Regions from separate parts of the Paracoccus sp. SCN 68-21 genome, predicted to be linked through region 2. Evidence: riboswitches for the same ligand, from Rfam matches in the RefSeq annotation. Region 2 holds a riboswitch; the other holds the start of a gene.
The links. A riboswitch is a leader RNA that binds a small molecule or an ion and turns the genes downstream of it on or off. The one in region 2 is predicted to bind cobalamin.
Positions count from the first base shown of each region.

Region 1 (14,411 bases), on a different contig from region 2:
CGTGTCCTGACCGTCTATGCCGGCGACAGCGTCACCAGCGAATGGGGCCCCGGCCCCGCCATCGAACAGGGGTTCGAGGCGATCTGCGATTGCGACCTGCAATTCGTGACCGGCGACGTGCTGCCCCGCGTGATGATGGAGGGTGCGGGCACGCAGGCCGACATCGTCTTTGGCCTGAACACCGACATGACCGCGCGCGCCCGCGCATCGGGTCTGTTCGCGCCGCATGGGCAGGACACGTCCGACCTGTCGCTGCCCATCGCGTGGGAGGACGAGATCTTCCTGCCCTACAACTGGGGTGAGACGGCCTTTGTCTATGACAGCACCCGGCTGGAGAACCCGCCCGCCAGCTTTGCCGAGCTGCTGGAGGCCGAGGATATCCGCATCGTCATCCAGGACCCGCGCAGTTCGGTGTCGGGTCTGGCGATGCTGCTGTGGGTCAAGTCGGTCTATGGCGATCAGGCGGGCGAGGCCTGGGCGAAACTGGCGCCCAAGGTGCTGACCGTCACCCGCGGCTGGTCGGAATCCTATGGCATGTTCACGGATGGAGAGGCGGACATGGTGCTGTCCTACACCACCTCGCCCGCCTATCACATCGCGGCCGAGGAGGACGACACCAAGGTCGCCGCGATCTTTCCCGAGGGGCATTACTTCATGGCCGAACTGGTGGCCCAGGTCGCCGGCACCGATCAGCCCGAACTGGCGCAGCAGTTCATGGACTGGGTGCTGACGCCCGATTTCCAGGCGACGATCCCGCTGGCCAACTGGTCCCTGCCCGCGAAACTTCCGCAGGATGACTGGCCGCAGGTGATGCGCGACCTGCCTCGCCCCGAGACCACGCTGTTCCTCTCCGAAGACGAGGCCGAGGACCTGCGCGCCCCCGCCCTGGACGAATGGCAGCGGGCCTTCCGCTGAGCATCGGCCACGCCATTGCGGCCCTGCTGGCCGCGCTGATCCTGGGCACGCTGGCGACAGTGGTCTGGATCGCGGGCGGGCTGTCGGGCCTGACCGAATGGGACCTGCGCGCCGTCTGGTTCACCCTGTGGCAGGCGGCGCTGTCCGCGACCCTGTCGGCGGCGCTGGCCGTGCCGGTGGCGCGCGCGCTGGCACGGCGGCGGTTCCGGGGGCGGGGGTTGCTGGTCACGCTGCTGGGCGCGCCCTTCATCCTGCCGGTGATCGTGGCGGTTCTGGGGCTGATCGCGATCTTCGGGCGCAACGGCGTGCTGAACGGCGCGCTGGAGGCCATGGGCCTGCCCGCCATCGGCATCTATGGCTGGCAGGGAGTGATCCTGGCGCATGTGTTCTTCAACGTGCCACTGTCGGTAAGGCTGATCCTGCAAGGCTGGCAGGCGATCCCGGCGGAACGGTTCCGGCTGGCCGCCAGCCTTGATTTCGCGCCCCGCGACATCGCCCGCCATCTGGAACGCCCGATGCTGCGCGGCGTGCTGCCCGGCGTCTGGCTGGCGGTGTTCCTGGTTTGCCTGACCTCGTTCACGGTGGCGCTGGCCCTGGGCGGGGGACCGCGGGCGACCACGGTCGAGCTGGCGATCTATCAGGCGTTCCGGTTCGATTTCGACCTGGGGCGGGCCGCGGCCCTGGGGCTGGTTCAAATCGCGATCTGCGTGGGTGCGGCCCTGCTGGCGGCGCGGATCGCGATTCCGGCGGGCTTTGGCGCGGGGCTGGACGCGGTGGGTGGCCCGCCCGCGCCCGGCGGCTGGCGGCGGCTGGCGGATGCGGCGGTGATCGCGGCGGCGGCGGCGTTCCTGCTGGCGCCACTGATCTCGGTCACGCTGGCCGGGCTGCCGCGCCTGACCACCCTGCCGCCCGAGGTCTGGCAGGCCACCCGGCGGTCGGTACTGATGGCGGTGATCTCGGCGCTGCTCTGCGCGGGCGCGGCCCTGGCGCTGGCCCTGACGGTGGCGCGGGGCGGCGCGCGGTGGGTCGAGGGGGCGGGCATGCTGCCGCTGATCGCCTCTCCGCTGGTGCTGGGGACGGGGCTGTTCATCCTGCTGCGCGGGACGGTCACGCCGCAGCAGATGGCTCTGCCGGTCACGGCGCTGATCAACGCGGCCATGGCCCTGCCCTTCGCGCTGCGTGCGCTGATCCCGGCGGCGCGGGCGCTGCAGAAGGATTACGGTCGGCTGGCGGCATCGTTGGACCTGCGGGGCTGGGCGCGGTTGCGGCTGCTGGTGCTGCCGCGCCTGGCCCGGCCCTTGGGCTTTGGCGCGGGGCTGGCCGCGGCGCTGGCGATGGGCGATCTGGGCGTGATCACCTTGTTCGCGGGCGATAATCCGACGCTGCCGCTGATGCTGTATCAGCTGATGAACGGATATCGGATGGCGGATGCGGCGGCCTGCGCGCTGCTGCTGATGATGATCAGCCTGGCCCTGTTCTGGGCCTTTGACAGGGGAGGCCGCCATGGCGCTTGAGTTCCGCGACATCCTGCTGCGTCAGGATGATTTCGCCTTGGCCGCCGACCTGACCGTCCCCGCAGGCAGGCATGCGGTCATCGGTGCCTCTGGCTCTGGCAAATCGACCCTGTTGGCGCTGGTGGCGGGGTTTCTGGCCCCGACCCAAGGACGCCTGCTGTGGGAGGGGCAGGACATCACCGCGATGCCGCCTGGAAAACGCCCCGTCTCGATCCTGTTTCAGCACAACAATTTGTTTCCGCATCTGAGCGTAAAACAAAATATAGGGATGGGCCTGCGCCCGGACCTGCGGCTGAACCGCGCGCAGCAGGCCCGCGTGGCCCAGGTACTGGACCAGGTCGGCCTGTCCGGCATGGGCGAGCGTCGCCCCGATGCCCTGTCAGGTGGCCAGCAAAGCCGCGTGGCGCTGGCCCGCGTGCTGCTGCGGGCACGCCCCCTGCTGCTGCTGGACGAACCCTTCGCGGCGCTTGGCCCCGCGCTCAAGGCCGAGATGCTGGCCCTGTTGGCGCAGATCGCCGCCGACACCACCGTGCTGATGGTCACCCATGACCCCGCCGATGCCCGCGCCTTTGCCCCCGACACCCTGCTGGTCGAGGGGGGGCGCGTCCACCCGCCGCGCCCGACCGGGCCTCTGCTGGACAATCCGCCACCGGGGCTGCGCGCCTATCTGGGCTGAAACCGCAGGATCGCGCTGCCGTCATCGGGGTCGGTCAGCCGCTGCGCCCGCACACCAAAGACGTCGCGCAGCAGCGCATCGTCCAGCACCTGCGCAGGCGGGCCAAGCGCCACCAGCCGCCCCGCCTGCATCACCGCCAGCCGGTCGCAGCGCATCGCCTGGTTCAGGTCGTGCAGCGCCATCACCACGGTCAGCGGCAGGCGCGCCACCAGTTCCAGCACCTGCAGCTGGTGGCGGATGTCCAGATGGTTCGTCGGCTCGTCCAGCATCAGGATGCGCGGGGTCTGGGCCAGCGCGCGGGCGATATGGACGCGCTGACGCTCACCGCCCGACAGAGAGGCCCAATCGCGGGCCTCGAACCCCGCCATGTCCAGCAGGGACAGGGCGTGGGTGACATGCGCCTCGTCCTGGGGCGACCAGGGGGCGCGCGCGTCCAGCCAGGGGGTGCGGCCCAGCTCGACCGCGTCGCGGACGGTCAGGCGCTGTGCCGTCTCCGAGAATTGCGCGACAAAGGCCAGGCGGCGCGCCACCCCGCGCGGCCCAAGGGCCGCCAGCGGCTGGCCCTCCAGCGTGACCTGCCCCCGGTCGGGGCGCAGCAGCCCGGCCAGCAGCCGCATCAGCGTCGATTTGCCCGACCCGTTGGGGCCGATCAGGCCCAGAACCTCGCCCTCCTGCACCGCCAGGGTCACGCCGTCGACGATGCGCGCGCCGCCGCGGCGCAGGGTCAGATCCTGCCCCGACAGCATCACGACGCCCCCCGGTGGCGGATCAGGATCACCGCAAAGATCGGCGCGCCGACCAGCGCGGTCACGACGCCGATGGGCAGGACCTGCCCCGGGATCAGCACCCGCGACAGGATATCGGCCCCGATCAGGAACACCGCCCCGATCAGCGCGGATGCCGGCACCAGCCGGCCGTGCCGCACGCCGACCAGCAGCCGCGCGGCATGGGGCACCACCAGCCCCACGAAACCGATGGCCCCGGTGATCGACACCATCACGGCGGCCGCCATCGCCGCGGCACCGATCAGCACCACCTGAACCCGCCGCACCGGCACCCCCAGAGAGGCCGCCGATTCCGCGCCAAAGGCGAATGCGTCCAGGCTGCGCGCATGGGCCGCCACCACCACCAGCGCGATCAGCGCGGCGGGCACGGCCAGATGCACATCGGGCCAGCGCACGCCCGACAGGTTGCCCAGCAGCCAGAACATCAGCCCGCGCGCCTGTTCCGCGCTGGCCGATTTCGCGATCACGAAGGAGGTCAGCGCATTGAACAGCTGCGATCCGGCGATGCCCGCCAGCACGATCTGACCCGCGCCGCGCGCGCCCGGACCGCCGCCCGACAGCCGCGCCAGCCCCGCGACCAGCGCGAAGGCGGTCAGCGCGCCCATCAGCGCACCGCCCGACATGGCGACCATGCCACCGCCCACACCCGCCACCGTCACCAGCACCGCCCCGGTCGAGGCCCCCGCCGAGATGCCCAGCAGCCAAGGGTCCGCCAGCGCGTTGCGCAGCAGCGATTGCAGGACCAGCCCGCAGATCGCCAGCCCCGCCCCGCAGGCCCCCGCGACCAGCGTGCGCGGCAGGCGATAGGACCAGATGATCCCCGCCTCGATCGCGTCCAGTGCGTGATCGGCGCCCCACAACCGGTTGGCCAGTACCTGCAGGACGGTCGTCACCGAAATCGGGGTCTCGCCGATGCAGATCCCGGCCAGCAGGGCCGCGGCCAGCACCGCCGCGACCCAGGCCGCCTGCCGGGCGGCACGCAGCCCCTGACGGGTCAGGGGCGGGCTGGCCGTGGCCACGCTCATCGCGGCAGGTCCGCCATGGCGTCGGTCAGCGCCTCCAGCCCGTCGATCATGCGGATGCCGGCATGCATTGCCTCGGCGTCCAGGATGATGATGCGGCCTTCGCGCACGGCGGTCATCTGGCTGGTGACGGGGTCGCGGGCCAGGAACTCCAGCTTGGCCTCGTGGTCATCGGCGGGAAAGCGGCGGCGGTCCATCCGCGCGATCACGATGACCGAGGGGTCGGCGCGGGCGATGGTTTCCCAGCCCACGGTTGGCCATTCCTCGTCCGAGGTCACGACATTGCGCAGCCCCAAGGCGCGCAGCATCCAAGCCGGGATGCCCCGCCCGCCCGCGACATAGGGATCGACCTCCAGATGCGCCGATGAAAACCACACCACCGCCGAGGCATCGGGCAGGTCCAGGGCCTGCGCACGATCGACCGCCGCCGCCTCTCGGGCGCGCAGGTCGGCGATCAGGGCGTCGCCCCGGTCGGACAGGTCCATGATGGCCGCGATCTCGTCGATGCTTTGGTACAGGGTGGCGATGTCGAAGTCGGCCAGGCGGGTGCCGTCGGCGCCGACCGTGTTGTTCTTCTGCGCGCAATCGGTCGGCATGACATAGGCGGGAATGCCCAGATCGGCGAATTGCTCGCGCGTGCCCACCACGCCCTGCGCGCCGATCATCCAGTCGAACATCGTCGGCACGAAACCGGGGCGCTTGTTCACCACAGCCTCGAATCCGGGCATGTTGTCGGCGATGCGCTCGACCCCCTCGTTCACCTCGGCATAGGCGGGCAGCACCTCGTTGAACCACAGCGCGGTGCCCGCCATGCGGTCCTGCGCCTCCAGCGCATAGAGGATCTCGGTCGTGGATTGCCCGATGGAGACCACGTTGTCGGGCGGGCCGTCAAAGGTCAGCGGCCAGCCGCAATTGTCCAAGGTCAGCGGGTATTGGGTCGGCGCGGCCTGCGCCATCAGGGGGGCCAGCAGCAGGGCTGCGACCGAAATAAGCCGTGTCATCCGTCTTCCTTCCCGAAGAACGGGGACAGGGGCCGGAAAACCGCGCGCAAGGACCCGGGGGCCACGACATCGCACGTCCCCAGGGCACCCCGCCCGGTTGAAGTGTCGATGATGGCAGGTCTCCTGACTGGCGGATCGCGGGCTGTTCCGGCCTTCCCGCCCCCCAAGGGGACAGTGGCATCGTCGGAACAGCCTAGCCGCTTACAGTTGCGGGGGCAGTCGCGGGTTCGGCGCCTGATGGCTACACCTCACCGCGTTCCCTTTTCATCCGGCAGGAACCTTGGCCCGCCGGAAACCATCGCCGCCTGAATGGCGCGCGGGGCGGGGCGCGTCAAGCGCGGATCAGACGATCCACAGCCGGATCAGGAAGGCCACCGTGCCGATGACCGCGACGCTGGCCAGCCACAATCCCACGAACCAGCCCAGCTTGCGCAGGGGTGCGGGCATCAGTGATACCCCTCGTTCGGGTCGATCTTGCCGCGGAACACCCAATAGGAATAGGCGGTATAGGCCAGGATCACCGGGATCAGCACCGAGGCGCCGACCAGCATGAAGATCTGGCTGTTCTCGGGGGCGGCGGCCTCCCAGATGGTGACCTGGACGGGGACGATATAGGGGAACATCGAGAATCCCAGCCCCGCAAAGCCCAGGATGAACATGCCCAGGGCGAACAGGAACGGCCAGTAGTCGTGGTGATTGACCATCAGCGTGCGGAACATGCCAAAGGCCAGGGCCAGCACCGCCGCCCCGACGCCCGCCGCCAGGATGATGTTCCAGCCCCCGAACCAGCGGCTGTAATAGCCGTCCTGCAGGAACGGCGTCCACAGGCTGACCACGCCCATGAACACGACCGTCGCGACGCCCAGGACCCAGGCCCGCTTGCGCATCCGGTCCTGCAGCGGGCCTTCGGTCTTCATCACCAGCCAGGTCGCGCCCAGCAGGGCATAGCCGACCATGACCGCGACGCCCACCATCAGCGTGAAGGGCGTCAGCCAGTCCCACCAGCCGCCCGAATACTGTCGCGCGGCCTTGTCGATGTCGATGCCCTGCAGCAGCCCGCCCAGAGTGATCCCCTGCGCCAGCGCCGCCATCGCCGATCCGCCGATGAAGGCCACGTCCCAGACCTTGCGCCAGCGCGTCGTCCGCCAGCGGAATTCGAACGCGACCCCGCGAAAGATCAGCGCCAGCAGCATCGCCATGATCGGCGCATACAGCGCGGGCAGGATCAGCGCATAGGCCAGCGGAAAGGCCGCGAACAGCCCGCCCCCGCCCAGCACCAGCCAGGTCTCGTTGCCGTCCCAGACCGGCGCGACCGAGTTCATCATGACGTCGCGGTCATGGCCTTCGGGTTCGACCGCGAACAGCATGCCCAACCCCAGGTCGAACCCGTCCAGCATCACATAGACCAGCACCGCAAAGGCGATGATGAAGGCCCAGATGACGGTCAGATCCAGCGAAACGCCTTCGGCAATGGGCATGGTCACTCTCCGGGTTGGATGCGGCGGGTCGGGTGCTGCTGGGCGGGCGTGGTGCCCGCCGTGCGGATCGGGCTGTCCAGATCGTCCTTCAGGCGCGGCTCATTGCTGCTGGGGGCGCGGTTCATCAGACGCAGGATATAGTATGTCCCCGCCCCAAAGACCGCAAAATAAACGACGATAAAGGCGATCAGAGATGCCCCTACCGCCGCCGCATCCAGCGGCGCGGCGCTGTCGGCGGTGCGCAGATAGCCATAGACGGTAAAGGGTTGGCGCCCGACCTCGGTCGTGACCCAGCCCGCCAGCACGGCGATCAGGCCCGACGGCGCCATGGCCAGCGCCGCGCGGTGCAGCATCGGGCTGTCATGCAGCACGCCCCGCCAGCGCGCCCAGAGCGACCACAGCCCGATGCCCAGCATCGCGAACCCCAGGGCCACCATGATGCGGAACGACCAGAAGACGATGGCCACGGGGGGCTGATCCTCGCGTGGGATGGTGTCCAGGCCCGCCAGCGGCGCGTTCAGGTCGTGCTTGAGGATCAGCGAGGACAGCTTGGGGATGCCGACGGCATAGTCCAGGCGCTGCTCCTCCTGGTTGGGGATGCCGAACAGATACAGCGGCGCGCCTGCCTCGTGGCTTTCGAAATGGCCCTCCATGGCCATGACCTTGGCAGGCTGATGTTCCAGCGTGTTGATGCCGTGGAAATCGCCCAGCACGATCTGGACCGGGGCAAAGATCGCGGCCATCCACATCGCCATGCTGAACATGGTGCGCGTGGCCGGGCTGACGCGGTCGCGGCGATGCCGGTGGCGCAGCAGGTGCAGGGCGGCGACGCCCCCGACGATGAAGGCCGTGGTCAGATAGGCCGCCGTGACCGTGTGCATCAGGCGATAGGGAAAGGATGGGTTGAAGATGACCTGCCAGAAATCGGTGGGCAGGAACTGACCCGTGGCGGCGTCGATCTCGAACCCGGCCGGGGTATGCATCCAGCTGTTCACCGACAGGATCCAGAAGGCCGAAAAGGCCGTGCCCAGGGCCACTGCCGCGCAGGCCACCATGTGCAGCGTCGGCCCCACGCGCTCGCGGCCGAAGAGCATGATGCCCAGGAACCCGGCCTCCAGGAAAAACGCCGACAGCACCTCATAGGCCATGGGTCCGCCGATGACCGGTCCCGCCTTGTCGGAAAAGACCGACCAGTTGGTGCCGAACTGATAGGACATCACGATGCCCGACACGACGCCCATCGCAAAGGCCAGGGCAAAGATCTTGACCCAGTATCGGAACAGATCCAGATACTTGCTGTCCTTGGTCCACAGCCACAGCCCGTTCAGAACCGCCAGAAAGCTGGCCAGGCCGATGGTGAAGGCGGGAAACAGAAAGTGGAAGCTGACCGTGAAGGCGAACTGAATGCGGGCCAGCAGGATCGCGTCGGCATTGTCGAACATCGGGTGCCTTTCACGGCAAAGGCACGCGCCGGGGCGTGGCCGGTTCGGGACGGGCGTTCCGGGTCCGGGCGACCCGCGACCTTGCGCCGTGGCCCGCACCCCTGAACATGGTCGAATTGTGCGCCCGCCCCCCCGACACATGCAAGAGCCTTGATGTCACGCCCCCCTGCGCTGTGGCCGATCTGCCCACCGGCCTGCCGTCCAGCGCCACCCCCCGGCCGCTACGGTTTGCCTCATCGGCCCCGGCGCGCTAGGGCGGGGCATCGCAGCGGAGAGCCTCCATGACCGTCTTTCTGACCGGCCTGATGACCGGACTTGGCCTGATTCTGGCGATCGGCGCGCAGAACGCTTTTGTCCTGCGTCAGGGGCTGCGCGGGCGGCATGTGCTGGCGGTGTGCCTGACCTGCGCGATCTCGGATGCGGTGCTGATCGCGGCGGGGGTGGCGGGGGCCGGGGTGCTGATGGCGCGGATGCCCTGGCTGGACCCGGTGATGCGGCTGGCGGGGGCGGCCTTCCTGATCTGGTACGGGGCGCGCAGCCTGCGCGCGGCCCTGACCGCGCAGGACGCGCTGCAGGCCGCGCCGGGCGGGTCGCAGGGGCTGGGGCGGGTGCTGCTGGCCTGTCTGGCCATCACCTGGCTGAACCCGCATGTCTACCTGGACACGGTGGTGCTGCTGGGCGCCATCTCGACCCAGTTTCCAGGGCGCGAAGTGGCTTTTGCCGCGGGCGCCATGACCGGGTCGCTGCTGTTCTTTTTCAGCCTGGGTTATGGCGCGGCATGGCTGCGGCCGGTCTTTGCCCGCCCGGCGGCGTGGCGGCGGCTGGAGCTGGCGGTGGCGCTGGTCATGTGGGCCATCGCCCTGCGGTTGCTGTGGCCGTGGATCGCGGGCTGACGGGGGCAAAACCCCGTGACTGCGGCATCATATCTGTTGAAAAACCGCGCGCACGGCCTTAACTGCAACCGCACCCACAAGGCCGTTGGCGCCGTGGTGCCTCACCGGCCCCGCACGCCCGCCGGCTCCCGACAGGCGCCGGCACGGCTGGACGCAGAACGACAGGCCTTGATGCTCGACCAACCTCTATCCCCCCGCAGCGCCCGCGAATGGCTGACCACGCTGGCGCGCTATCGCGACCCCTCGACCCCGCGCAGCCTGTTCGAACTGGCCGTGACGCTGCTGCCGCTGATGGCGGTCTGGGCGCTGGCCTGGGCCGCGCTGTCGGTCAGCGCCTGGCTGGCGCTGATTCTGGCGGCGGCGAACGGGCTGTTCCTGGTCCGCATCTTCATCATTCAGCATGATTGCGGGCACGGCTCGTTCCTCAAGAACCGCCGCGCGCAGGATTGGGTCGGGCGCAGCCTGGGCGTGCTGACCCTGACCCCCTATGCGGTGTGGAAACGCACCCACGCGATCCATCACGCCTATCACGGCAATCTGGATCAGCGCGGCATCGGCGACGTGATGACGCTGACCATCGACGAATACCGGGCACGCAGCGGGTTCGGGCGGTTCATGTACCGGCTGTACCGCCATCCGATGGTGCTGTTCGTGCTGGGCCCCAGCTATCTGTTCATCCTGCAGAACCGCCTGCCCCTGGGCCTGATGGGCCAGCGGCAGTACTGGATGTCGGCGATGGGCACCAATGCCGCCATCGCGGTGCTGGTCGCGCTGATCGTGTGGGCGGGGGGCTGGCTGCCGGTGCTGGTGGTGTTCCTGCCGACCGTGGTGGTGGCCGCGACCATCGGCGTCTGGCTGTTCTATGTCCAGCACCAGTTCGAGGAGACCCACTGGTCGCGCGCCGAGGATTGGCAGATCCACGATGCGGCGCTGGAGGGCAGCTCTCACTATGTGCTGCCGCAGCCGCTGCGCTGGCTGACCGGCAATATCGGCATCCACCACGTCCATCACCTGTATTCGCGCATCCCCTTTTACCGCTTGGGCGAGGTCATCCGCGACCACCGCGAGCTGGCCGAGGCACAGCGCCTGACCATCCGCGAAAGCCTGTCGGCGGTGCGCCTGCACCTGTGGGACGACCCCCAGGGCAAGCTGATCTCCTTTGCCGAGGCCCGCGCCCGCTACGGCATCGCCTGAGGGTCAGACCAGCGCCGCCAGCAGCTGCCCGTGCAGCCGTTGGCCCGCCACGATCAGGCCGTCCACCTGCGCGCGCGTGCTGTTGAACCGCATCGGCTGGCCGCGCCGGTCGGTCACCCGCGCGCCCGCGCGTTCCGCGATCAGGGCGCCCGCCGCGATATCCCATTCCCAGGCCGCGCGCAGCGACAGGGCGGCGTCGAACCGCCCCTCGGCCGCCAGGCACAGGCGCCAGGCCAGCGATGACCGGAACTCGCGCCGGAACCCCGGCATGCCGTCGCGCCAATCGGGCGAATCGGCGATGGCGCGATAGGTCAGGACGCGGGCGCCCTCGATCCCGGCATCGGTGGGGGCGATGGGCTGGCCATTCAGCGCGGCCGGACCGTCCGCATGGGCGGCATAGGTCAGATCGGGCACCGGCAGATGCACCACCGCCGCGACGATGCGGCCGTCGCGGGCGACGGCCAGCGAATGGGCGAACCCCTCCTGCCCGTCGATGAAGGCGCGGGTGCCGTCGATCGGGTCGATGATAAAGCAGTGCTGCGCATCCTGGCGCGACGGATCGGCCTCGGATTCCTCGGACAGCCAACCATAGGCGGGGCGCGCGCCCATCAGATGCGCCTGCAGGGCGTCGTTCACGGCCAGATCGGCCTCGGTCACGGGGCCCGCGTCATCGGCCTTGTCCCAGACCTGCGGATCGCGCCGCCAGTATCGCAGCGCGATCTGACCCGCCCCGCGCGCCGCGGCGGTCAGCAGGTCCAGATCGGCCTGCGCGCCCTGCAACGACTCAGGCCCCTGCAACGGTCATGCCCTGGACCAGCAGGCTGGGCACCTCATGGCCGCGCCAGGGCAGGGCGTCATCCGCCGCCACCAGCGTCATCAGCATCTGGCGCAGGTTGCCCGCGATGGTGCATTCGTTGACCGGCCAGGCGATCCGCCCATCCTGCACCCAGAACCCCGCCGCGCCGCGCGAATAATCGCCCGTCGTCCCGTTGACCGAGGCGCCCAGCATCGAGGTCACCACCAGCCCGGTCCCCATCCGCGCGATCAGGTCGTCGCGGCTGGCCGTGCCCGGCGTCAGGATGACGTTGCTGTGGCCCGGCTGCGGGCTGGAGGCCAGGCCGCGCGAGGCCGATGCGGTGCTGTCCATGCCCAGCTTGCGCGCGGTGGCCAGATCCAGCGTCCAGCCCTGCAGCACGCCATCGGCCACGATCAGGCGGCGGCGCGTGGCCAGCCCCTCGGCGTCAAAGGGCCGCGACGAGGGATAGCGGGGCCGCAGCGGGTCCTCGACCAGATCCATGCCGGGGGGCAGGACCGGCTCGCCCAGATCGCGGCGCAGCCAGCTGGCACCCCGCGCGATGGCGCTGCCGTTCACCGCCGCCAGCAGATGCCCGATCAGCGAGGCCGAGACGCGCCGGTCGAACAGGATCGGAAAGGCCCCGGTCGGCGGCTTTTTCGCGCCGGCCCGCGCCAGGGTGCGTTCCGCGGCCAGCAGGCCGATCTCCTCAGGGGTGGGCAGGTCGGCGGCATGGACCCGCGATTCGCCGGCATAGTCGCGTTCCATCCGCAGGCCTTCGCCCGTGATGGCCACGACCGACAGCGCATGGGTGGTGCGCCCGTAGCCGCCCGAGAACCCGTTCGTCGCCGCCAGCCACATCCGCCGATGGCCATAGGCGGCATTCGCGGCCTCGACCTGGGTGATGCCCTGGACGGACAGGGCGGCGGCCTCGGCGCGCAGGGCCATGTCCTGCAGATGCGCGGGGTCCGGCTCGGGCGCGTCCTCGGTGATGTCCAGACCGCGCGCGTCGCGGGCCTGCGCCAGCTGGGACGGATCGGCCAGGCCCAGATGGTCGTCCACCGGGGCCTCGCGCGCCATGGCGACGGCGCGCGAGGCCATCTGGGCGATGGCCTGATCGCCGTGATCGGAGGAGGAGACCGCCGCCTGACGCCCGCCGATCAGCACGCGCAGGCCGATCTCGATCCCCTCGGCGCGTTCGGCCTGTTCCAGACCGCGCGCGCGCACGTCGATGCTGACCGAGCGACCGTCCACCGCCAGCGCATCGGCCTGGTCGGCCCCGGCCCGGCGGGCGGCGTCGATCAGCGCCTCGGCCAGACGTTTCAGGCGGAGGGGGTCGTCGGTGGCAGCGGTCATGGGTCTCTCTTGCGGCAAGGGAAGGGGCCGGGACGCATGCCCCGGCCCGATGTCAGGCGTCGGAGGTCACTGAATCTGCTGGCCGTTGGCAAAGATCGACCCGCCCTCGCGGAACTCGATCTCGGTCTGCAGCTGGTCCTCGGCGCCGTCGACGGGGCGGGCGAACATGGCCATCATCATGCGCGGGCCCATCAGCTGTTCGGCCGGGACGACGCCCATGGCGACCAGGCGGTCCAGGAAGGTGTTCACCCCCGAGAAGGTGCCCGACAGCGTGCCGATGGGCTGGGTCGGGTCATCGCCAAAGGTCAGCTCGCCCGACACATCGGCCTCGGCCCCCACCGCCGACATCGAGAAATCGCGGATCGACAGGCTGCGCGGCAGGAAGGGCATCTCGTCCTCGGCGGGGACGGCGGCGTCGGGGTCCATGAAGTTGCCGGTCAGCACCGCCAGCCCCTCAAGGTCAATGGACAGGCGGGCGGGGTCGCGGGGCAGGGTCGCCTCGGGGTCCATCGCCTGCCAGATCGCGTCATCCAGCGTCAGCCCGTCCAACAGATAGGTCAGCGCAAAGGGCTGCTCCGCCTCGGACGCCACGACCGGCATGGCCAGGCGGAACCGGTTCTCGGCCGCCGCATAGGCGATGGGGAAGAGCATGTCGGACGAGGTCAGGTTGACCGCCATGTCGGTCAGGCCGCCCTCATAGGACAGACCCTCGGCGCTCATGGACACGGCCAGCGTGCCGCTTGCGGCCTCGAAGCTGCCGCTGGTCTCCTGGTCGGGGCCGTCGGCGCGCAGCGCGCTGGCGCTGAAGGTGCCCGTGGTCGCGCCCATGCCCAAGGTGCCCTGACCCGCGAACCCGGCCTGCAGGGCCTGGGTCGGCTGGCTGCCGAAATTGACCTCTCCGGCGGGGGTGGTGCCGTCGCCGCTCATGGTCAGGTCGTTGATGGTGAAGGTCGCGGCGAAATCGTCGGTGGCCTCCGACCCTTCGGGGGCGTCCAGCGCGGGGCCGCTGGCGGTCAGCGACATCTCCATGCTGTCGGCGCGGCCCTCATAGGTCTGCGCGCCGCTGCCATCGGCGGCCCGCGTCATCGTCTGGACGCCCTCGACCCCGGTCAGGGTCGCGGTCAGGGGCGCGTCGTTCTCGCTGTCCAGCGCGCGGCCGGACAGGGCCATGGTTGGCATGACAAAGCTGTGGCGCATGTCGTCGGGGGTGCCCGACGAGATCGTCTCGTTGCCCGGCGCGTCCAGGGTCATGTCAAAGCCCATCGGCTCTCCCTCGGGGCCGGCATCGCGCATCACCAAGGTCATCTGGCCGTCGATCACCGACCGGACCGAGCCGTCGCCC
Region 1 is NZ_MEES01000019.1:29,531-43,941, forward strand. Features, by position in the region: gene ABS73_RS08195 (thiamine ABC transporter substrate-binding protein) at 1-915, shown strand, start outside; gene ABS73_RS08200 (ABC transporter permease family protein) at 894-2,429, shown strand; gene ABS73_RS08205 (thiamine ABC transporter ATP-binding protein) at 2,419-3,105, shown strand; gene ABS73_RS08210 (ABC transporter ATP-binding protein) at 3,093-3,854, opposite strand; gene ABS73_RS08215 (FecCD family ABC transporter permease) at 3,851-4,915, opposite strand; gene ABS73_RS08220 (ABC transporter substrate-binding protein) at 4,912-5,913, opposite strand; cobalamin riboswitch at 6,010-6,228, opposite strand; gene ABS73_RS08225 (DUF2474 family protein) at 6,256-6,360, opposite strand; gene cydB (cytochrome d ubiquinol oxidase subunit II) at 6,360-7,391, opposite strand; gene ABS73_RS08235 (cytochrome ubiquinol oxidase subunit I) at 7,394-8,833, opposite strand; gene ABS73_RS08240 (LysE/ArgO family amino acid transporter) at 9,115-9,726, shown strand; gene ABS73_RS08245 (fatty acid desaturase) at 9,898-10,920, shown strand; gene ABS73_RS08250 (3'(2'),5'-bisphosphate nucleotidase CysQ) at 10,924-11,718, opposite strand; gene ABS73_RS08255 (TldD/PmbA family protein) at 11,705-13,069, opposite strand; gene ABS73_RS08260 (DUF2125 domain-containing protein) at 13,136-14,411, opposite strand, start outside.
Region 1: linked by a shared signal. The riboswitch ahead of ABS73_RS08220 (ABC transporter substrate-binding protein) and the one ahead of ABS73_RS15870 (DUF1636 domain-containing protein) in region 2 are both predicted to bind cobalamin.

Region 2 (14,411 bases):
TCCATTGAACACCGACATCCTACACGGAGATCGGCGGGAGGGGCGGGCCATCCATAAAGGGGGCCTTCATGCGCATCTGCATCATCACCACCGGCGGCACCATCGGCAGCACGGGCCACCCCCTGTCGCCCATGCCCGCCGCCCGGTTCGCGCAGGCCGTCCACGACCTGCTGGGGGGCGCGCTGGCGGCGGCGCTGCCAGGGGACCGGCTGCATGTGGATGACGGGCTGCGCTTTTCCGATGACGGGCCCGGCATGCTGGACAGCACCGACCTGCGCCCGTCCGACTGGTGCCGGATCGCGGGGCGGGTGCTGGATCTGTATGACGATCACGACGCCTTCGTGATCCTGCACGGCACCGACACGGTGGATTACACCGGCGCGGCGCTGCCCCTGCTGCTGAACGTGTTCGACGACATGGGGATCGCCCGCGCGGCCCTGTCCAAGCCGGTGATCCTGACCGGCGCGCAGCTGCCGCTGTTCCGCGACACGGCCGATGGCCTGGTCCTGAACGCGGGCAGCGACGCGCTGGCCAATCTGACCGGCGCGCTGGAGGCCGCCCGCTTGCGCCTGCCCGAGGTCGCGGTCTTCTTCGACCGGCGGCTGCTGCGCGGGGCGCGGGCGCTCAAGGTGTCGACCACGCGGTTCGCGGGGTTCGACAGCCCGCATCTGGGGCCGCTGGCCACGCGCGGCATCGGCATCCATCCGGGCGCGGTCCTGCCCCTGCCCGGCCCCGCCGCCCCCGACCGCGCGCTGGATGCCGCCCCGGCCCGCGCCCTGGTCCGCGCGCAGCTGGAGGCCGTGGCCCGCACCATCGACGACCAGCGCGTGGCGCAGATTGCCGCCGTTCCGTCGGATCATCGCGCGGCCGATCCGCTGATAGCGCGGATGGTGCGCGATGCACTAACCGCCGGCGCGACCGGCCTGCTGCTGGAGGGCTTTGGCCCCGGCAACATCCCCGCAGGCGACGGCGCGATGGCTGCGGCGCTGGCGCAGGCGCGGGTCCCTGTGCTGATCGCCAGCCGGGTGATCGGCGGGCAGGTGGGCGCGTTCGACTATGCCGCGGGCGCGTGGATCGGGGCGACCGGCGCGGTGGCGGCGGGCGACATGACGCCGGTCGCGGCGCTGGCCAAACTGATGATCCTGACCGCCATGGCCCCTCATCACGGATGGGACCGCACCACGCTGACCGCCCTGCTGGCGCGCAGCCTGGCGGGCGAATGCGCGGCCGGCGACCGGCTGACGGATGCGCTGTGGCCCGGTCAGGCGCTGCGGGCGGCTGACGGGCCGCTGCGGCTGGAGAACGACCCCGACCATGGCCCGCGTCTGAGCGACGGGATGTGCGTGCTGTGGCAGGCCCCCGGCCCCGGCACGCTGCGGATGCAGGGCGACCGGCTGGCGCTGATCGCCCATGACGGGGCGGTGCTCTGGTCCAGCGCGCCTGCGCCCGGCGCGGTGGCGGTGCTGACCGCGCATCCGCCCGCGCTGCGCCTGATCGACCCGGCGGGGCGCGCACGCCCGGTCACGGCGCTTGCGGGCTGACCCCCGCGCGCGCTAGCAACAGCCAGCCAGAGGAGGCCCCGATGCCGCTGATCCATGTCCTGAACGGTCCGAACCTGAACCTGCTGGGCCAGCGCCAGCCCGAGGTCTATGGCCACGCCACCCTGTCCGACCTGGAGGCGCTGTGCCGCGACGCCGCTCGCCCCCATGAGATCCGGTTCCTGCAATCCAACTGGGAAGGGCAGATCGTCGACTGGATCCACGAAGCGCGCCTTGAGGCTGCGGCCATCGTCATCAATCCGGCGGCGCTGACCCATACCTCGGTCGCGGTGCTGGACGCGCTGAACGCCTTCGACGGCCCGGTGATCGAGGTCCATATCAGCCAGGTCCACAAGCGCGAGGCATTTCGCCACCATTCCTATGTGTCGCATCGGGCGGATGGGGTGATCGCGGGGCTGGGCCTGGGCGGCTATGTCGCCGCGCTGCGCCATGTGGCGACGCTGATCTGACAAAAAACCGCCGGTTCCGGGCGCAGGGAGGAGGGGTGCGCGGGAACCGACGGCTTTCCGGAAATGGTCCGTGGCCGGACCGGGAGGAGGACGCCACGAAGCATCTGCTTCATGAGTTCACCTTGCGCCTGTCCGGCGGGCCTGTCACCGCCCGACGCTGCAACGCAGCAGGCGCGACAGGCGATGCCGCCGTGACGTGCTGATTTCCGGCGCATTGCCCGTTCGTTGTGCAGAAAACGCGCCAGACAGACCCATCAGCCGATTCGCGCGCCTATCCTGCCAGTGCCTCCAGATAGGTCCGCGACCACCAGGCGACATCATGGGTGACCACGCCCTCCAGCAGGGCGGCGTGGCGGTCGCGGCGTTCGGATTGCGACATGCGCATGGCCTGGGCCATCGCCACGGCCAGATCATGCGGGTCGTGGGGGTTGATGATCAGGGCCTGGTCCATCGTCTCGGCCGCGCCGGCAAAGCGCGACAGAATCAGCACGCCCGGATCGTCGGGGTTCTGGGCCGCGACATATTCCTTGGCCACCAGGTTCATGCCGTCCGCCAGCGGCGTGACCAGCCCGATGCGCGCCTGACGGTACAGCCCCGCCAGGACGGGGCGCAGAAAGGGCCGGTGGATGAACCGGATCGGGGTCCAGTTCAGCGTCGCGAACTGTCCGTTGATGCGGCCTGCCAGATGCTCGGTCTCCTCCCGGATGGTCTGATAGGCCTCGACGGCGCCGCGGGTGGGGGGCGCGATCTGCAGGAAGCTGATCTTTTCATGCAGGTCGGGGATCTTTTCCAGCAGCAGCTGATAGGCGCGGAACCGCTGTGGGATGCCCTTGGAATAGTCCAGCCGGTCCACCCCGATCATCATCTTGGCACCGGTCAGCATGCGCATGCGGTCGCTGTCGGGGGCGTCCACCGCCTCGGCCATAAACGAAGCCGCGTCGATGCCGATGGGAAAGGCCTGCGTGCGCACGTCGCGCCCCGCGATGCGGAACCGGTCGGGCGAGACCAGATCGCCATCGGCCAGCTGACGCGCGCTTTCGGCGAATGCGCCCATGTCCCGATCGGCCTGGAACCCCAGCAGGTCGTAATGCGACAGCCAGTCGAACAGCTGGGACGGGTTGGGCAGGGCCGCGCAATCGGCCGGGCCGGGAAAGGGGATGTGCAGGAAATGCCCGATCTTGTTGCCGACCCCCAGGGCGCGCAGTTCGGCGGCCAGCGGGAACAGGTGGTAATCCTGCACCCAGATGCGGTCGTCAGGGCGCAGATGCGGCACGATCATCCGCGCGATCAGCGCATTCACGCGGGCATAGCCGTCCAGATATTCGGGCTGGATGCGCATCAGGTTCGGCCGCCCGTGGCACAGCGGCCAGAGGATCGAGTTGGAATAGCCCAGATAATATTCCTCGTGATCCTGCGGGGTCAGGTCAAAGGACATGCGCTGGAAGGCGGCGCCCGGATGGTCCTGCAGGTCCGGTGCGGGATGGTCGGTCACCTCGCCCGAGAACCCGATCCAGACGCCGCCAGAGCTGCGCAGCGCATCCTCCAGCGCGACGACCAGCCCCCCCGACGGATTCTTGCCCAAAGGCAGGCGGTTCGACGCGACGACTAGGCGGGACATGCGGTTTCCTCAGGTCAGAGATGCGTCAAGCCAGGCGGCCAGCGCGGCAGGGTCGGACAGGCGGTGATGGGCGGCGGTGGGCCCGTCGCCAATCTTGATGGCAAAGCCGCCTTGGGACTGGGCGTGGGCCATGGCGGGTTCGTCGGTGGTGTCGTCGCCCGCAAAGACCGGCATCCGGCCCGCAAAGGGCGGCAGGGTCAGCAGATGCGCCATGGCGCTGTCCTTGCCGACGCCGCCGGGGCGCAGCTCCAGCGCCATCTTGGCGGGCTGCAGCACCAGATGCGGATGCTGTGCGGCCAGATCCTGCATCACCGTCTCGACGAAATCGCGCAGCTGGGGCGCGTCGCGGTAATGCAGCGCGACGCCGTGGGGCTTTTCCTCGACCAGCAGGGCGGGATGGGGGGCGGCGCGGTCGCGGGCCGCGCGGTGCAGCGCGGGCGCGTCGAAATCGACCTGATGCAGGGTGGTGATGCGGCCCGGTTCCAGCGACAGCTCGGACCCGTGGCTGCCCGCGACAAAGCCCGGAAAATCGGGCAGGTGCCCGCGCAGGTCGGCCACGTCGCGCCCCGAGATCAGCGCCACCGCGCCCCCCTGCCGCCGATGCAGCGCCGACAGGCGGTCACGCAGCGCGGCGCTGACGACGACCGCGTCCGGGCGCGGCGCGATATCGACCAGGCAGCCGTCGAAATCCAGAAACAGCGCGGCATCGGGGGACAGCAGGGGCAGGGTCATCGGCACGAGACACTCCGTTCAGGTTTCACAAGGTGAACCCTGAGACAGGCCCGCAGGTTCACCGCCATGTGATCTTTTGTGCATTCAATCGCGCGCGCTGTCAAAACTCGACGCCCGCCTGCGCCTTGATGCCGGCGCGGAAGGGGTGCTTGATCTGGGTCATCTCGGTCACCAGGTCGGCGGCCTCGATCAGCGCCTCGGGGGCGCCGCGGCCGGTCAGCACGACATGGGTCATGGGCGGTTTCTCAGCCTCTAGAAAGGCCAGCACCTCGGCCACGTCCAGATAGCCATAGCGAAAAGCGATGTTGATCTCGTCCAGCAGGACCATGCGGATGGCGGGGTCGCGGATCAGCGATTTGGCCTTGTCCCAGCCCGCCGCCGCCGCCGCGATGTCGCGCGATTTGTCCTGGGTCTCCCAAGTGAAGCCCTCGCCCATGGCGTGGAACTGGCAGATCTCGCCGAAATGCGTGGTCAGCAGCGTGCGTTCGCCCGTGTCCCACGCGCCCTTGATGAACTGCACCACCGCACTGGGCATGCCATGCGCGATGCAGCGCATGATCATGCCGAACCCGCTGGAGGATTTGCCTTTTCCTGGTCCGGTATGGACGATGATTAGGCCCTTTTCGCCGGTCTTGGTCTGCATCATCCGGTCGCGGGCGGCCTTTTTCTTGGCCATCTTGGCGGCGTGGCGGTCCAGATCATCGGCGGGAACAGGGTCGGTTGGGGTCATGGTGCGGCTCCTCAATGGTTGACAAATCGCGGGCGCGGGGCTTTTGGTGGGCCCGTGTTGGTTCCTGTCGTAAGGCAGGCGAAGAGGGAATGCGACAGGGTCCTGACGGACCCCAAGCGCAGCCGCCCCCGCGACCGTGACCGGAAAGGTCGCCCGATCCACTGGCCCCACGGGGTTGGGAAGGTGGGACGACCGTTGGGGAGACCCTGAATCCGCAAGCCGGGAGACCTGCCAGCACCTGACGATGACGGGCGAACGGGGTGTTTCGCAACCGGCAGGCGACGGGCGGATCCTTTCCGTGCCGCCCCCTTTCGGCCTGCCCCTTTGCCCCCGACCAAGGGAAGGCCCGCGATGCGCGCTGTTCTGCATGTCTGCACCACCTGTCGCGGCGCCCTGCCCGACCCCGATGCCGATCCCTGCGCGCCCCGCCCCGGCGCGCGGCTGATGGAGGTGCTGACCCGCACCGCCCCCGAAGGGGTCGAGATCCGCCCCGTCGAATGCCTGTCCGCCTGTTCGCAGGGCTGCGCCGTGGCCCTGTCGGGTCCGGCCAAGTGGTCCTATGTCTATGGCCGCCTGACGCCTGAGGACGCCGCCGAGATCGCCGCAGGCGCCCGCGCCTATGCCGCCACCGCCGACGGGGTCGTGCCCTGGCGCGAACGCCCCGCCATCTTCCGCAAGCAGAGCCTTGCGCGGATTCCCCCGCATTTCCCCCCGCAGGAGTGACAATGACCGACCTCGTGAAAACCCCCGTCACCGTGATCACCGGCTTTCTGGGCTCGGGCAAGACGACGCTGATCCGGCATCTGATGGCGAATCCGAACGGCCTGCGCCTGGCGGTCATCGTCAACGAATTCGGCACCCTGGGTGTGGATGGCGACATCCTCAAGGGCTGCGCCGATGACAGCTGCCCGGCCGAGAACATCATGGAGCTGTCGAACGGCTGCATCTGCTGCACGGTCGCCGATGATTTCATCCCCACGCTGGAGGCGCTGATGGCGCTGCCGCAAAAGCCCGATCACATCCTGATCGAGACCTCGGGCCTGGCGCTGCCGAAACCGCTGCTCAAGGCCTTCGACTGGCCCGCGATCCGGTCGCGGATCACCGTGGACGGCGTGATCGCCCTGGCCGATGCCGAGGCCGTGGCCGCGGGCCGCTTTGCCCCCGACGTGGCCGCCGTGGACGCGCAGCGCGCCGCCGATGACAGCCTGGACCACGAGACGCCCCTGTCCGAGGTCTTTGAGGATCAGATCGCCTGCGCCGATGTCGTGCTGCTGACCAAGGCCGATCTGGCCGGCGAGGCGGGCATCAAAGCCGCCCGCGCCGTGATCGAGGCCGAGGCGCCGCGCCCCCTGCCCATCCTGACCGTCACCGAGGGCGCCATCGACGCCCGCCTGATTCTGGGTCTGGGCAAGGCCGCCGAGGACGACCTGGACGCCCGTCCCAGCCACCATGACGGCGCCGACGACCACGAGCACGAGGATTTCGACACCGTCGTCATCGACCTGCCCGAGATCACCGACCCCGCCGACCTGGCCGCCCGCATCGCGCGGCTGGCCGCGGAACAGCACATCCTGCGCGTCAAGGGCCACGTCGCCGTCGCGGGCAAGCCGATGCGCCTGCTGGTCCAGGCCGTGGGCGGGCGCGTCCGGCACCAGTACGACCGGCCCTGGGGCGACAGCCCGCGCCGGTCGCGGCTGGTGGTGATCGCCGAGCATGACCATATCGACATGGCCGCGATCCGCGCCGTGCTGGACGGTGTGCCCGCATGACCGGGGCTGCCTGATGCATGTCATCTTTCGCGAACAGGTCGGGCTGGATCAGTCTGATGCCCCCTATGATCCCGGCCAGACGCCGGCGGATCTGGTGGTCCTGTCCTTTTCGGACAGCGACCTGGGGGCCTTTGCGGAAGGCTGGAAGCGGGCGGCGGGCGGCCTGCCCTCCACCCGGCTGTGCAATCTGGTGGCGCTGCGGCACCCGGTCTCGGTCGATACCTATGTCGAACAGACGCTGTCGGGGGCACGCGGCATCCTGATCCGCATCATCGGCGGAGAGGCCTATTGGCCCTATGGCCTGGCATCCGTGCAGGATCTGGCGCGGCGGCAGGGCATCGCGCTGGCGGTTCTGCCCGCGGACGGGCGCGACGATGCGCGGCTGGATCAGATGTCCACCGTGCCCGCATCGGTGCTGCGCGTGCTGCGGCGGCATTGCGAACAGGGCGGCGCGGTGGCGGCGCAGGCGGCGCTGGCGCAGCTGGCCATAGCGGCGGGCCTGGACGCGGCGCCGGTGCCTGGCATCAAAACGCTGCCGCAGATGGGGTTCTATGACCCGGATCACGGCGTCATCGCCGATCCGGGGGCGCCACACGCGCTGGTGACCTTCTATCGCAGCTGGCTGGCGGCGGCGGACATGGCGGCGATCGACGCGCTGATCCGGGCGCTGCGGGCGCGGGGCATCGCGGCGGTGGGGGCTTTTGCGCCCTCGCTCAAGACCGCGGGGCTGGCCGATTGGCTGCACGCGGCGCTGCCGCAGCCGCCCGCGATGGTGGTGAATGCCACCGCCTTTTCGGCGGGAACCGAGGCGCCCTTTGCCCACTTCCCCGGCCCGGTCTTTCAGGTGGCGTTGTCCACCAACCGCCGCCGGGACTGGGCCGGGGCGGAACGCGGGCTGTCGCCGTCGGACCTGGCCATGAACGTGGTCCTGCCCGAGGTGGACGGCCGCATCTTTGCAGGCCTGATCAGCTTCAAGTCGCCTGCCCCGCGCGACCCTGACCTGCAATATTCGCGCTTTGCCCACCGCCCCGACCCGGCGCTGGTCGCGGCGGCGGTGGATCGCATCGTGGCCTGGGGCGCGCTGGCGCAGGGGGCGGGCCGCGTGGCGATGGTGCTGTCCACCTATCCGGGGCGCGACTGGCAGCAGGCCCATGCCGTGGGGCTGGACGCGCCGGCCTCCGCGCAGGCCGTTGGGGCGATGCTGGGCGCCGAGTTGCCCGCGATGCCGGACGGGACCGTGGCTTGGCCGCTGGACGACTATCGTGCCGCCCTGGCCCGCCTGCCGCAGGTCCTGCAGGACAATCTGCACGCGGCCTGGGGGCCGCCCGAGACCGACCCCGATTGCCGCGACGGCGCCTTTCACCTGCGCGCCAGCCTGCACGGGCCGGTGATCCTGGCGCTGCAGCCCGAGCGCAGCCACCGCGCGGGGCGCGAGGACAGCTATCACGACCTGACCCGCGTGCCGCGCCATGCCTATGTGGCCTTCTATCTGTGGCTGGCGCAGCAAGGCGCGCAGGCGCTGATCCATATGGGCGCGCATGGCACGCTGGAATGGCTGCCGGGCAAGGCGGTGGCGCTGTCGGGCGACTGCTGGCCCGCGGCGCTGCTGGGCGCGATGCCGGTGATCTATCCCTTCATCGTCAACGATCCGGGCGAGGCCGCGCAGGCCAAGCGCCGCATCGGGGCCGTGACCCTGGGCCATATGCCGCCGCCCATGCGGGAGGCCGCCCTGCCCCCCGGCATGGCGGGGCTGGAGCGGTCCTTGGACGAATATTCCACCGCCGACGGGCTGGACCCCGCCCGCCGCGACCGCCTGATCGCCGCGATCCGCGACGAGGCGCGTGCCCTGGGGGTCGAGGCCGATCTGGGCATCCCGTCTGATGCCAGCGCCGCCGAGGCGATCACCCGCATCGACCGCTTTGTCTGCGACATCAAGGAAAGCCAGTACGGAGAGGGGCTGCATGTCTGGGGCAGCGGCGCCTGCGGTCAGGCCGAACGGGACGGGCTCATGGCCGCCCTGGCCGGGCGCTTTGTGCCGCCGGGGCCGTCCGGGTCGCCCAATCGGGGGCGGTCGGACGTCATGCCCACGGGGCGCAACCTGTTCAGCGTGGACCCGCGCGCCGTGCCCACGCCATCCGCCCATGCGCAGGGGGTGAAACTGGCCGAGGAGCTGCTGCGCCGCCACCTGCAGGATCACGGCGACTGGCCGCGCGGGCTGGTCGTGGACCTCTGGGGCAGCGCGACCATGCGCACCGCGGGCGAGGAATTCGCCATGGCCCTGCATCTGGCCGGGCTGAAGCCGGTCTGGGATGCGGGGTCGGGCCGCGTGTCGGGGGTCGAGGTCGTGCCGCTGGCGCTGCTGGGCCGACCGCGGATCGACGTGACGCTGCGGGTCTCGGGCCTGTTCCGCGACGTGTTCCCGGTGCTGGCCCAGCTGTTTCAGACCGGGGCCGCGACGCTGGCCGCACGCGACGAGGCCCCCGACCAGAACCCCTATGCCGGGGGCGCGCGGGTGTTCGGCCCGCAGCCCGGCCAGTACGGGCTGGGCATGGGCACCGCGCCCGACACCTTCACCGATGAGGCGCGTGCGGCGGCGGGCGAGGCGTGGATTGCGGCCTCCAGCTGGGCGATCGGCGCGGATGGCACCAGCCACGAGGCCCGCGACGCGCTGGAGGCGCGGCTGACCCGCGCCGACAGCTTTGTCCACGCGCAGGACCTGCCCGAGACGGACCTGCTGCTGGCTGCCGATTATGCCGCGCATGAGGGGGGCTTCGCCGCCGCCATGGCGCGGATCGGGGCCGCGGCACCCGCGCTGTACCACCTGGACGCGACGCAGCCCGACCGCCCCCGCGCCCGCACCCTGACCGAGGAGATCGCCCGCACCACCCGCGCCCGCGCCGCCGACCCGGCCTGGGCCGATGCGATGACCGCGCATGGATACCGGGGCGCAGCCGAGATCGCCGCCACGCTGGACCACATGGCGGCCTTTGCGCATCTGGCGGGGGCGGTACCCGCGCATCTGTTCGACCTGTATCACGACGCGACCCTGGGCCGCCCCGAGATCGTCGATTTCATGCAGGGCGCGAACCCCGAGGCGCTGGCCGCCATGCGCGACCTGTTCCAGCGGCTGCACGATGCGGGGCTGTGGGTCACGCGGCGCAACTCGATCGCGGCGGGGCTGTCGTGATCCGCGGCTGGTGCCCCGGCGCGCTGCGCCCGATGGAATCGGGCGACGGATGGGTGGTGCGCATCCGCCCTCCCGGCGGGCGGCTGAGCCATGCGCAGGCCCAGGCCATCGCCGATGCCGCCGAGGCCCATGGCAACGGCGTGATCGAACTGACGGGCCGCGCCAACCTGCAGCTGCGTGGCGTGACGCCCGCGACCCACGCGCCTCTGATCGCCGCGCTGCGCCAGCACGGCCTGATCGACGCGGACACAGCGACCGAACAGCGGCGCAACATCATCGTCACGCCCTTTGCGGCGGCGCAAACCGATGCGCTAGCGGCCGAACTGGCCACTACCTTGGCCGAAAGCGGCCTGCCCCTGCCCGCCAAGTTCGGCTTTGCCGTCGATACCGGCCCCGCGCCCGTCCTGACCCGCGATCCGGCCGATATCCGCATCGAACGCGGCCCCGGCGGCCTGATCCTGCGCGCCGACGGCATGGCGCAGGGCGCTGCCTTTGGCGGCCATGACCAGGCGATCGCGCTGGCCCGCTGGTTCCTGGATCAGGGCGGCGCACCGCAGGGCCGGGGGCGCATGGCCGCGCTGATCGCGGGCGGCGCGTGCCCCCCCGGCGCGACGCTGGCGGCCACGGACGGCGAGCCCGCGCAGACCCCCGGACGGGTGCCGCAGGGCATGCTCGTCGGGCTAGAATTCGGGCAGATCCCACCCGACACGCTGCGGCGGCTGGCCCGGCTGGCGCCTCTGCGCCTGACGCCGTGGCGGATGCTGCTGGCCCAGGGGGCGCGCGCCCTGCCCGCGCTGGACGGGCTGATCGCGGACCCCGCCGACCCGCGGCTGCGCCTGCGCGCCTGCCCCGGCGCGCCCGCCTGTCCGCAGGGGCATGGCCCGACCCGTGACGTCGCGCGCAGCCTGGCCACCCTTGTTCCCGACGGAGCGATCCTGCATGTCAGCGGTTGCGCCAAGGGCTGCGGCTGGCCCCGCGCGGCGGACGTGACGCTGACCGCGACGCCCGCCGGGTTCGACCTGATCCGGCACGGTCGCGCCCATGACGTGGCCGCCCTGCGCGGCCTGCACCCCGATCAACTGCCAAAGGTTCTGTGATGCCCCATGACTATGAAAAGGACGGCGCCGCCATCTATCGCCAGTCCTTTGCCACCATCCGGGCCGAGGCCGATCTGGCGCGTTTCGACACCGATGAGGAACCCGTCGTCGTCCGCATGATCCATGCCGCGGGACTGGTGGGCCTGGAGCGCGACGTGGCCTTCACCCCCGGCATGGCGACCGCGGCCCGCGCGGCTCTGGCCGCAGGTGCGCCGATCCTGTGCGACGCGCGCATGGTCAGCGAAGGCATCACCCGCCCGCGCCTGCCCGCCGACAACGCCGTCATCTGCACCCTGAACGATCCGCGCGTGCCCGACATGGCGCGCGACATGGGCAACACCCGCAGCGCCACCGCGCTGGAGCTGTGGCGCCCCTTCCTGGAGGGCGCGGTCGTGGCCATCGGCAACGCGCCCACCGCGCTGTTCCACCTGCTGAACATGCTGGAGGACCCCGCCTGCCCCCGCCCCGCCGCGATCATCGGCTGTCCCGTGGGGTTTGTCGGCGCGGCGGAATCGAAAGACGCGCTGATGGCCGCGCCCCCGGTGCCGTCGGTCATCGTGCGGGGCCGCCTTGGCGGGTCGGCCATCACCGTCGCCGCGATCAACGCGCTGGCCAGCCGGAGGGAATGATGGGACGCATCATCTGCGCAGGGCTGGGGCCGGGCGATCCGGACCTGATCTCGGTCCGGGCCGACAGGGCGGTGCGCGGCGCGCGCCACGTCGCCTATTTCCGCAAGCCCGGCAGGCCCGGTCAGGCGCGCCGCATCGTCCAGGGCATGCTGGCGCCGGATGCGGTCGAATACCCGATGGAATACCCGGTCACGACCGAAATTCCCTTTGACCACCCTGATTACAACGACGCGCTGGCGGGGTTCTATGACCTCTGGGCCGCGCGGCTGGCGCAGCTGGCGCAGACCGAGGATGTGGTCGTCCTGTGCGAGGGCGATCCGTTCCTTTACGGCAGCTTCATGCATCTGCAGATCCGTTTGCAGGGGCTGGCCCAGGTCGAGGTGATCCCCGGCATTCCCGGCATGGTCGGCTGCTGGAACGCGCTTGGTCAGCCGATGACTTGGGGCGACGATGTGCTGACCGTGCTGATGGGCACCCTGCCCGAATCGGAGCTGATCCGCCACATGCAGGGCAGCGACGCGCTGGTGGTGATGAAGACCGGCCGCAACCTGCCCAAGCTGCGCCGCGCCTTGGCGGCATCCGGTCGTCTGGCCGACGCCTGGCTGATCGAGCGCGGTACCATGCCCGGCCAGCGCATCGCGCCCCTGGCGGATGTGGCCGACGACGATTGCCCCTATTTCGCGATCCTGCTGGTGCATGGGCACGGGCGGCGCCCCATGGCGCGGGTGGCGGAATGAGCGGCTGGATCACCGTCGCGGGGCTGGGGCCGGGGTCCGACGCCATGGTGACGCCCGAAGTCGCCGCCGCGCTGGAACAGGCGACCGACGTGATCGGATACATCCCCTATGTCGCCCGCGTGGCCGCGCGCCCCGGCCTGACCCTGCATGCCAGCGACAACCGGGTGGAGCTGGACCGCGCCCGCCACGCGCTGTCGCTGGCCGCAGGCGGTGCGCGGGTGGTGATCGTGTCCTCGGGCGATCCGGGGGTGTTCGCCATGGCCTCGGCCCTGTTCGAGGCGCTGGAGGAGGCCGGGGGCGATCCCGACATCCGCATCCTGCCGGGCATCACCGCGATGCTGGCGGCCGCGGCGCGGGCCGGCGCGCCCCTGGGCCATGATTTCTGCGCGATCAACCTGTCGGACAACCTCAAACCCATCGCGCTGATCGAACACCGCTTGCGCCACGCGGCGCGGGGCGATTTCGCGATGGCCTTCTACAACCCGCGCTCGGCCAGCAGGCCGCAGGGATTCGCCCGCGTGCTGGAGGTCCTGCGCGAGGAATGCGAACCCGGCCGCCTGCTGATCTTTGCCCGCGCCGTCAGCACCCCGGACGAGGCCTTGCGCGTCGTCACGCTGGCGGAGGCCACCCCCGACATGGCCGACATGCGCACCGTGGTGCTGGTCGGAAACGCGGCCACGCGGCGGGTGGGCCGGTGGGTCTATACCCCGCGCGGGGCGGTCTGATGCAGCCAGTCCAGCGCCTGCTCTGGTGCGGGAACCTGGGGCCTGTCGGGGGCCGGGGGCCGGTCGATCATGATCACGCGGATGCCCAGATCGCGCGCGGCCTGCAGCTTGGCGCTGGCCCCCGCGCCGCCGCTGTTCTTGGCGACCAGATGGGTGATGCCATGCGCCGCCATCAGCGCCCGGTCGCCCGCGACATCGAAAGGGCCCCGGGCAATCACCACCTCCGCGTGCGGCAGGGGGGCCACGTCGGGCGCATCGACCAACCGCAGCAGCCAGCGATGCGGCAGGGCGGCAAAGGGGGCCAGGGTCTGCTTGCCGATGGCCAGGAACACCCGCGTGGGCGTGACGGGCAACGCCGTGACCGCGCCCGCGATATCCGCCACCTGCGTCCAGCCGGGACCGGCCTGCCAGGCCGGGCGGCGCAGCATCAGCATGGGCACCCCCGCCGCATGGCAGGCGGCATCCGCATTGCGGCTGATCTGGGCGGCAAAGGGATGGGTCGCGTCGATCAGATGGGTGATCCGCTGGTCGCGCAGGTATCGGCCCAGCCCATCGGCGCCCCCGAACCCGCCCACCCGCATGGGCAGCGGCTGCGCCAAAGGTGCCGCCGTGCGCCCGGCATAGGAGAACACCGCATCGACCCCCGCCCCCGCCAGAATGGCGGCCATGCGGCTGGCCTCGGTCGTGCCCCCCAGCAGCAGGACGCGCATCATGTCTGACCCCTGGCTGACGATCATCGGCATGGGCGAGGATGGACCGGCGGGCCTGCCGGATGCAAGCCGTGCCGCGCTGGACGCGGCCCAGGTCGTCTTTGGCGCGCCCCGTCTGCTGGACCTGGCCGGGGTGGCCGGGCAGCCATGGCCGGTGCCCTTCGATCTGGCGCCTCTGCTGGCGCGGCGGGGCGCGCGCGTGGCGGCGCTGGTGTCGGGCGATCCGTTCTGGTGCGGCGCGGGTGGCAGCATCGCGGCCGTGCTGGAGCCGCACGAATGGCGCGCCCTGCCCGCCCCCGGCGTGCTGTCGCTGGCAGCCGCACGCCTTGGCTGGCGGCTTGAGGCGGTGGTGACCCTGGGCCTGCACGCGGCCCCCCTGTCGCGCCTGCGCCCGCATCTGGCGCGCGGCTGCCGCATAATCGCGACCCTGCGCGACGGCGACGCGCCCGCCGCCCTGGCCGCATGGCTG
Region 2 is NZ_MEES01000073.1:35-14,445, forward strand. Features, by position in the region: gene ABS73_RS15845 (asparaginase domain-containing protein) at 69-1,541, shown strand; gene aroQ (type II 3-dehydroquinate dehydratase) at 1,583-2,008, shown strand; gene ABS73_RS15855 (alpha,alpha-trehalose-phosphate synthase (UDP-forming)) at 2,280-3,626, opposite strand; gene otsB (trehalose-phosphatase) at 3,636-4,358, opposite strand; gene cobO (cob(I)yrinic acid a,c-diamide adenosyltransferase) at 4,459-5,088, opposite strand; cobalamin riboswitch at 5,130-5,338, shown strand; gene ABS73_RS15870 (DUF1636 domain-containing protein) at 5,440-5,811, shown strand; gene cobW (cobalamin biosynthesis protein CobW) at 5,814-6,857, shown strand; gene cobN (cobaltochelatase subunit CobN) at 6,871-10,044, shown strand; gene cobG (precorrin-3B synthase) at 10,041-11,141, shown strand; gene ABS73_RS15890 (precorrin-8X methylmutase) at 11,141-11,770, shown strand; gene cobI (precorrin-2 C(20)-methyltransferase) at 11,770-12,507, shown strand; gene cobJ (precorrin-3B C(17)-methyltransferase) at 12,504-13,232, shown strand; gene ABS73_RS15905 (cobalt-precorrin-6A reductase) at 13,208-13,942, opposite strand; gene cbiE (precorrin-6y C5,15-methyltransferase (decarboxylating) subunit CbiE) at 13,944-14,411, shown strand, end outside.